Regions from separate parts of the Hymenobacter aquaticus genome, predicted to be linked through region 2. Evidence: riboswitches for the same ligand, from Rfam matches in the RefSeq annotation. Region 2 holds a riboswitch; the other holds the start of a gene.
What was found. A riboswitch is a leader RNA that binds a small molecule or an ion and turns the genes downstream of it on or off. The one in region 2 is predicted to bind cobalamin.
Positions count from the first base shown of each region.

Region 1: another riboswitch for cobalamin. It lies ahead of E5K00_RS16545 (TonB-dependent receptor plug domain-containing protein); the one in region 2 lies ahead of E5K00_RS03635 (acyl-CoA thioesterase).

Region 1 covers NZ_SRLC01000002.1:920,805-924,545, reverse strand. Annotated here, with positions in the region: gene E5K00_RS16555 (class I SAM-dependent methyltransferase) at 1-453, shown strand, start outside; gene E5K00_RS16550 (DNA-3-methyladenine glycosylase) at 760-1,362, opposite strand; cobalamin riboswitch at 1,467-1,694, shown strand; gene E5K00_RS16545 (TonB-dependent receptor plug domain-containing protein) at 1,856-3,741, shown strand, end outside.
Region 2 covers NZ_SRLC01000001.1:893,588-897,328, reverse strand. Annotated here, with positions in the region: gene E5K00_RS03640 (MFS transporter) at 1-727, opposite strand, end outside; cobalamin riboswitch at 934-1,132, shown strand; gene E5K00_RS03635 (acyl-CoA thioesterase) at 1,312-1,719, shown strand; gene E5K00_RS03630 (NAD(P)/FAD-dependent oxidoreductase) at 1,921-3,498, shown strand; gene E5K00_RS03625 (CoA-binding protein) at 3,628-3,741, shown strand, end outside.

The DNA of each region.
Region 1 (3,741 bases), on a different contig from region 2:
GTGAATTTGCTGCGCAACGGGCAGCAGCAGGAGTTCCGGCTGAACAAGGCCCGCGAAACCCGCGCCGTTGCCCGCTACGCCGAAGCCCAGAACTACCTGTACGAGCCCAACGTGGCCGTGCTCAAGGCCGGGGGCTTCAAAAGCGTGGGCACGGCCTTCGAGCTGCTCAAGCTGCACCAGCACAGCCACCTCTACACCTCCGACACGCTCCGCGCCGACTTCCCGGGCCGCATCTTCCGCATCGTGGCCACGGAGCGCTACGACCGGGACGCCCTGCGGGCCCACCTCGGCCCCGAGCTGCGCGCCCACGTCACGACCCGCAACTTCCCCGACTCGGTAGCCGAGTTCCGGCACCGCACCGGCATCCGGGAAGGCGGCCACCTCTACATGTTTGCCACCACCGACCTGCAAGGCCGCCTGGCCGTGCTGGTGTGTGAGAAGCTGGCAGTTTAATGTGCTAAGGTGCTAATGTGGGAAATGTGCTGAATGGGAAGAAATGTGAAAAATAAAAAAGGCGTGTCATTGCGAGGAACGAAATAAGCCGTCCTCTGCGCAGCATGACCCGTTCTTTTACTACGAAGCCCTAACGTCTGCTCTGACGTTAGGGCTTTTCACATAAGGGCGTTCAGCACATTTCGGAGGCGTGTCATTGCGAGCGAAGCAATGACACGCCTTTTTTATTTTTCACATTCAGCACATTTCCCACATTAGCACCTGAGCACATTCCTTCACATTAGCACATTTCCCACATACTCCACGTCACTTCGCGGGGCTGGTCCAGGGGCTGCCTTTCAGGCGGAAGCGCCAGGGCAGGGCGGCATCGGGGCCGGCGTAGTCGATACCGACGCGGGGGCTGGCTACGATTAGCTCGTCGGGCACTGGCTCATGGTGGTCTTCGAGCCAGATCAGGTTGCCGGTCAAATCGGTGCCGTAGTGCTGGGTGGTGATGCCCAGGGCCTGGGTCAGCAGGCCGGGGCCGCCGGTAAGGTTGCGGGCGGGCTGCGTCAGGCCGCGGCGCAAGAGCATTTCCGGGACTCCCTCGGTGGGCTCCAGGCCCCGGATCAGGACGGCATCGGCCTTGCCGGCTTCGTTGGTAATGAGGTTGAACAGCACGTAGCGGCCGTAGATCAAATAGGTGTAGGCCACGCCGCCGGCCTCGTACATCACTTTGGTGCGGGCCGTGTAGCGGCCCAGGTGCGAGTGGCAGGCCTGGTCGTTGAGGTGGGCATAGGCCTCGGTTTCGACGATCCGCCCGCCGGTCAGCACCCCGTCGATGTTGGTAAACACGTACTTGCCCAGCAGGTCGCGGGCAATCTGAACGACGTCGGGGCCGCGGTAGAAATCAAGCGGGATTTTGGGCATAGAGCAGAAGCAAGGAGCAGGAAAAGCCGGGGCCGCGAAGGGCCGGTTTCTGCCCAAACGGCGGGGCCGGCTCCACGGTTAGGTTCCGCATTACAAAAACGCCCTATCTTTGCCCCGCTATAGGTGGCCAGACCCCGATTGGGGGGCGCGGCTGAAAAGGGAATCCGGTTTAATTCCGGAGCTGTCCCCGCAACTGTACGCTTCTAGTATTGGTAGGCCCACTTGCTGCCACTGTTTCGCCGACGGTCATTCTTTAGCCGGAATGACCCGAGAAATGGGAAGGCGGCCTACCCGAAGCAAGCCAGGAGACCTGCCTATGCGTTTTGTAGTGTTCAGCGCTTTCGGGTGAAAGGCGGAGAATGATGACAGCGGCGGCTCTGACGGGCGGCTATTTCCCTGTTTTCAGGCTCGGCTTCGCGTTGGTTTTTCCCAGCCGGGAAGGCCGTACGTGAGGTTTTGAACCGAATTTTCCTAAACCGGAAATTTGGTTCGGATGATTAACGGATACCGTGTACAGTTTCTGAAGCGCGCCGGCCGGCTGCTGGCCCTGCTGGTGTGGCCGGCGGCCGCCACCGCCCAGCAGCCCGACTCGGCGCGGGCCATAACCCGGCTACAGCAGCTGCCCACCGTGCGCGTGCAGGGCAGCCGGCCCGGCCGGTTTGCCGTGGGCAGCCGCGTCATGGCCCTGGATTCGGCCGTGCTGGGGCAGTACCGGGCCGGTACCTTGGCCGACGTGCTGCTGGCCCAGACGCCGGTGTACCTGAAAAACTACGGGCCCGGCCAGCTTTCCTCCATTTCGATTCGGGGCACCTCGGCCCGGCACACGGCCGTGCTCTGGAACGGCTTCAACATCAACCTGCCTTCCCTGGGCGAGGCCGACTTTGCGCTGTTCCCCACCAACGGCTCGACCCGCGTGGATGTGCAGTACGGCCCGGCCGGCGCGGCTTACGGCACCGGGGCCGTGGGCGGCGCGGTGCTGCTCTCGTCGCCGGTGGTGTGGGGCGCGGGCGGGCGGGGTACGGTGCAGGCCGACGCGGGCAGCTTCGGGCTACGGGCGGGCAGCGTGGAAGGCAGCTTCAGCAACGCGAAAGTGGCCGTGCGCGGCGCCGCTTCCTACCGCCAAGCCCGCAACGACTTCTATTACGACTCCCTGTCGGCCGACGGCCCGATTAGACGGCGGCAGCCCAACGCCGACTTTGCGCAGTGGAGCCTGACCCAGGATGCAACCCTGCGGGTGGGCCAGCAGGGCGAGTTGATGGCCGCCGTGTGGCTGACCGACGCCAACCGCCACATTCAGCCCGCCATTGGCTCGGTGAATGACCACGCCCGGGAGCGGGACCAGAGCCGGCGCCTGCTGACCGGCTACCGCCACGTGGCCAGCCGCGCCGAGTGGTCGGTGCGCGGGGCCTGGTTTGAGGACGTGCTCAACTATTTCAACGGCAACCTGGTGAGTAATTCGCGGGTACGCACCACCCAGGCCCAGGCCGAGTACACCGCCAACTTCCGGCCCAACCTGAGCTTGCGCGCCGGGGCTGAAGCGCAGCATTTCGCGGCCGAAGTCGATGGCTACGGGCAGCCCATTACCGAAAACCGCTTTTCCGGCTTTGCCCTGCTGCGCTACGACCCGCGGCCCCGGCTGCACCTGAGCGCCAACCTGCGGCAGGCCGTGGTGCCGGGCCGCCGGCCGCCGCTGGCCCCGACTGTGGGCGCCGAGTGGCAGGCTGTAAGCACCGCAACCCAGCTGCTGACCCTGAAAGCCAGTGCCGCCCGCGGCTACCGCGCCCCGACCCTGAACGAGCGGTACTGGCGGCCCGGCGGCAACCCTGACCTGCTGCCCGAAAGCAGCCTGGGCTACGAAGCCGGCCTGCTGCACCGCTGGCAGCCCACGGCAGCCACCAGCCTGCAAACCGAGCTGACGGCCTACCGCCAGCTGGTAAACGACTGGGTCGACTGGACGACGCACCCCACGCTCAACTACAGCACCCCGCTGAATCTGCGCCAGGTGCTGACCCGGGGCCTGGAAGCTACTACCCGGCTGATGTGGCAGCGCGGGCAGTACCGACTCAGCAGCCGACTGGCGTACAGCTTCACACAGGCAGAAAAAACCAGGGGCTACGCCACCGACCAGAACCCCACCGGCCGGCAGATGCGCTACGTGCCCCTGCACACCGGCGTGCTGACTACCGACCAAGCCTGGCGCCACTGGCAGCTGACCACGACGCTCAGCGTGACGGGCTATCGGTTTACCGACAACTCGGCCACCGATTTTCTGCCCTCATACCTGCTGCTGCACGCCACGCTGGCCCGCACCGTGGTGGTGCGCCCGGCCTGGCAGCTCACGGTGCTGGCCCAGGGCTACAACCTCACCAACGCCGTGTA
Region 2 (3,741 bases):
GCGTGAGGCCCACCACGGTCAGGATTTCCTTGGGGTAGCGCAGCAGCACTTCCAGCTTACCCGGCTCCTGCGGCTGCGTTTCTGCCCGCTGCTCCTGCTTGACAAACGAGTCGGTTTCGTCCATGTGCCGCCGCAGATACAGCGCCACCAGGGCCGCCGCCGCCCCGATGACGAACGGCACCCGCCAGCCCCAGCCGTACATTTGCGCCTCGCTCAGCGTCCGCTGCAATACCAGCTGCACCGATAAGGCCAGCAGCTGCCCGCCCAGCAGCGTCACGTACTGAAAGCTGGAGAAGAAGCCCCGGTTTTTGCTGTCGGCCATTTCGCTCAGGTAGGTGGCCGAGGTACCGTATTCGCCGCCCACGCTCAGGCCCTGCAGCAGGCGGGCCAGCACCAGCAGCACCGGTGCGGCCACCCCAATCTGCTCGTAGCCGGGCGTAAGGGCAATCAGCAGCGAGCCGCCGCACATCAGCAGCACCGACACGACCAGGGCCGCCTTGCGCCCGTGCCGGTCGGCATACACACCCATCAGCCAGCCGCCCAACGGCCGCATCAGAAAGCCCACGGCAAACACGGCGGCCGAGTTCAGCAGCTGGGCCGTGAGGTTGCCCTTGGGAAAAAACGCGGGGGCGAAATACAGGGAAAAAGCCGAGTACACGTACCAGTCGTACCACTCCACCAGGTTGCCGATGGAGCCGCTGACGATGGACTGGATGCGGGACGCCATGCTGCGGGCGGGCGGCGCGGCGGGAAGGGTTTCGGACATAGAAATGAGGAAAAGAACGTAGCGCGAACTGTGTAGTCCGCGTCCCCGCGCCAGTCGGACAACAGTCGTTCCGGGGCGCGAGCTACACAGTTCGCGCTACTACAGCCGGCCAAGGTAGCCCGGCCCGCCGAAACTCCTACCTTTGCCGCCGTTGTTCTTGGTTTGATTTCAATCAGACGGCGCAGGGTTTCCGGGTAATACCGGAATTAATAGGGAACCGGGTGCGAATCCCGGACAGACGCGCTACTGTAAGTACCAAGTTGGTTTTCACCCTGCTACAGCCCATTGCTCCGCCTGCCAGCCGGGGTGAGAAGGGCGGTGAAAACCGGTATAAGTCAGGAGACCTGCCCCGCGCCGCAATGATAAGGCTGCCCTCGCGCTATGGGGTCCTTGTCGGGTGCTGGTGGGTTTCGGGCGGCGGGTGCCGGGCGTTTTGGCGCGCCGGGCCGCCGTTGGGGCTGCTTTTTCTCGATAAGGATGAATAGGGCACGGGCGGCCGGAAAAATCGACCGCAGGACGTTTCTTTTCCTCCTTTTCCCAGTCCTATGCTCACGCTCGACGAGAAAATTGCCCGCGCCGAAACGCGTATTTTCAAAGCGGTATTCCCCAACACCACCAACCACTACGACACGCTCTTTGGCGGCGCCACGCTCCACATGATGGACGAAGTGGCCTTCATCACGGCCACCCGCTTTTCGCGCCTGAAGATGGTCACCGTGTCCAGCGACAAAGTCGATTTCACCCACCCCATTCCCGGCGGCACCCTCGTCGAGCTGATCGGCAACGTGGTGCGCGTGGGCAACACCAGCCTGCAGGTGCGCGTCGACTTGTTCGTGGAGCAGATGTACTCCGAGGAGCGCACCAAAGCCGTGACGGGCACGTTCACCTTCGTGGCCATCGACCACGAAAAGCGCCCGGTGCGGATTCTGCCCGAAGCCGTTGCAGCCGAGTAGTTTGGTTAGTGATTAATTGTCGTGTCGACCAGCGGGAGACATCTCGCGTGGCTTCGTTGATAAGTAATCAGACGTCAGCACGCGAGATGTCTCCCGCTGGTCGACATGACGATTCACTGAACAACTCTCCGGCTTGCGTATCTTTGCCCCGAAAAGCTCCTTTACCAAGAAGGTCTAAAGGCTAAACACCTTTCACCCGTTATGTCCGAAAAACAGGAAATTGAGGCCCTGCTTCCCCCGGAAGTGGCCTACGACGAGTACGCGCGCTACCGCGCCCTGCTGGCCGCCGCCGGCCTGCAGCCCGGCCAGGCCGACTTTGTGCACCTGCGCAAGCGCAGCATCGACGCCCGGGGCCGGCAGCCCCTGGTGCGCCTGCGGGCCGACATCTGGCGCACCGCCCCGCCCACCGACTTATTCGGCCCCTGGTTTCAGTACCCCGATGTAAGCCGGGCGCGCCGCTCGGTGCTGATTGTGGGCGCGGGTCCGGCGGGCTTGTTTGCCGCGCTGCGGGCCATTGAGCTGGGTATCAAACCCATCATACTGGAGCGGGGCAAAGACGTGCGCACTCGCCGCCGCGACCTAGCGGCGCTCAATAAGGAGCACCTCGTGAATCCCGACTCCAACTACTGCTTCGGCGAAGGCGGGGCGGGCACTTACTCCGACGGCAAGCTCTACACCCGTTCCACCAAGCGCGGCGACATTCAGCGCATCCTTAAAATACTGGTGCAGCACGGCGCGACCACCGACATTCTGGTCGATGCCCACCCCCACATCGGGACCAACAAGCTGCCGCTGGTAGTGGCCGCCCTGCGCGACTCGGTGCGGCAAGCCGGCGGCGAGGTGCACTTCGATACCCGCGTCACGGACCTTATTCTGGACGGCAACCACCTGCGCGGGGTGGTGACGGCCGCCGGCGCGGCCCTGGAAGCCGACGGCGTGATTCTGGCCACCGGCCACTCGGCCCGGGATATCTACGAGCTGCTGCACCGGCGCGGCGTGCGCATCGAGGCCAAGCCATTTGCCCTGGGCGTGCGCGTCGAGCATCAGCAGGAGCTCATCGACCAGGCCCAGTACCGCCGCCGCGACCGGGGCCCGCTGCCGGCAGCATCCTACTCGCTGGTACACCAAACCCAGTGGCAGGGCAAGCAGCGGGGCGTATTTTCGTTTTGCATGTGCCCCGGCGGCTTTATCGTGCCGGCCGCCACGGCGCCCGGCGAGGTGGTGGTGAACGGCATGAGCCCCAGCCGCCGCGACTCGCGCTACGCCAACTCCGGCATCGTGACGGCCATTGAGCTGGAAGACATGGACCTGAAGCGCTACGGCGCCCTGGCCGGCCTGCATTTGCAGCAGCAGATTGAGCAGCGCGCCTGCCAGCTGGCCGGCAACACCCAGCTGGCCCCCGCCCAGCGCCTGGGCGACTTCCTGCAAGGCAAAGTTTCCGCCGAACTGCTGGATACGTCCTACCAGCCCGGCCTCGTGTCGGTGCCGATGGACCAGGTGCTGGGCCCGGGGCTGGCGGCCCGGCTGCGGCAGGGCTTCGAGAACTTCGGCCGCAAGATTCCCGGCTACGCCACCAACGCGGCCCAGATTGTGGGCGTGGAAAGCCGCACCTCGGCCCCGGTGCGCATCCCCCGCGACCCGGCCACCTTGCAGCACCCCGAAACCCAGGGCCTGTTTCCCTGCGGCGAAGGCGCCGGCTACGCGGGCGGCATCGTGTCGGCGGCCATGGATGGGGAGCGGTGCGCCGAGGCCGTGGCGGCCCTGGTTTCTCGTTTTTAGGGGTGGTTTTTTGATTTTTTGGCGCCAGAATCCGTTTAAGACCTAACGCCTTCGTAGCGCCTGCCCCAGCTCAGCCCAACCAGCTTGAGACTGTGGCCAAAAACCAAAGACAAACAACCATCAATTAAGATGAAAAAGACCCTTGTTCTCGGCGCCAGCGACAATCCGGCCCGCTATTCCTACCGCGCCGTGCACCAGCTCAAGCAGCACGGCCACCCCGTGGTGCCCGTCGGCATCCGTAAA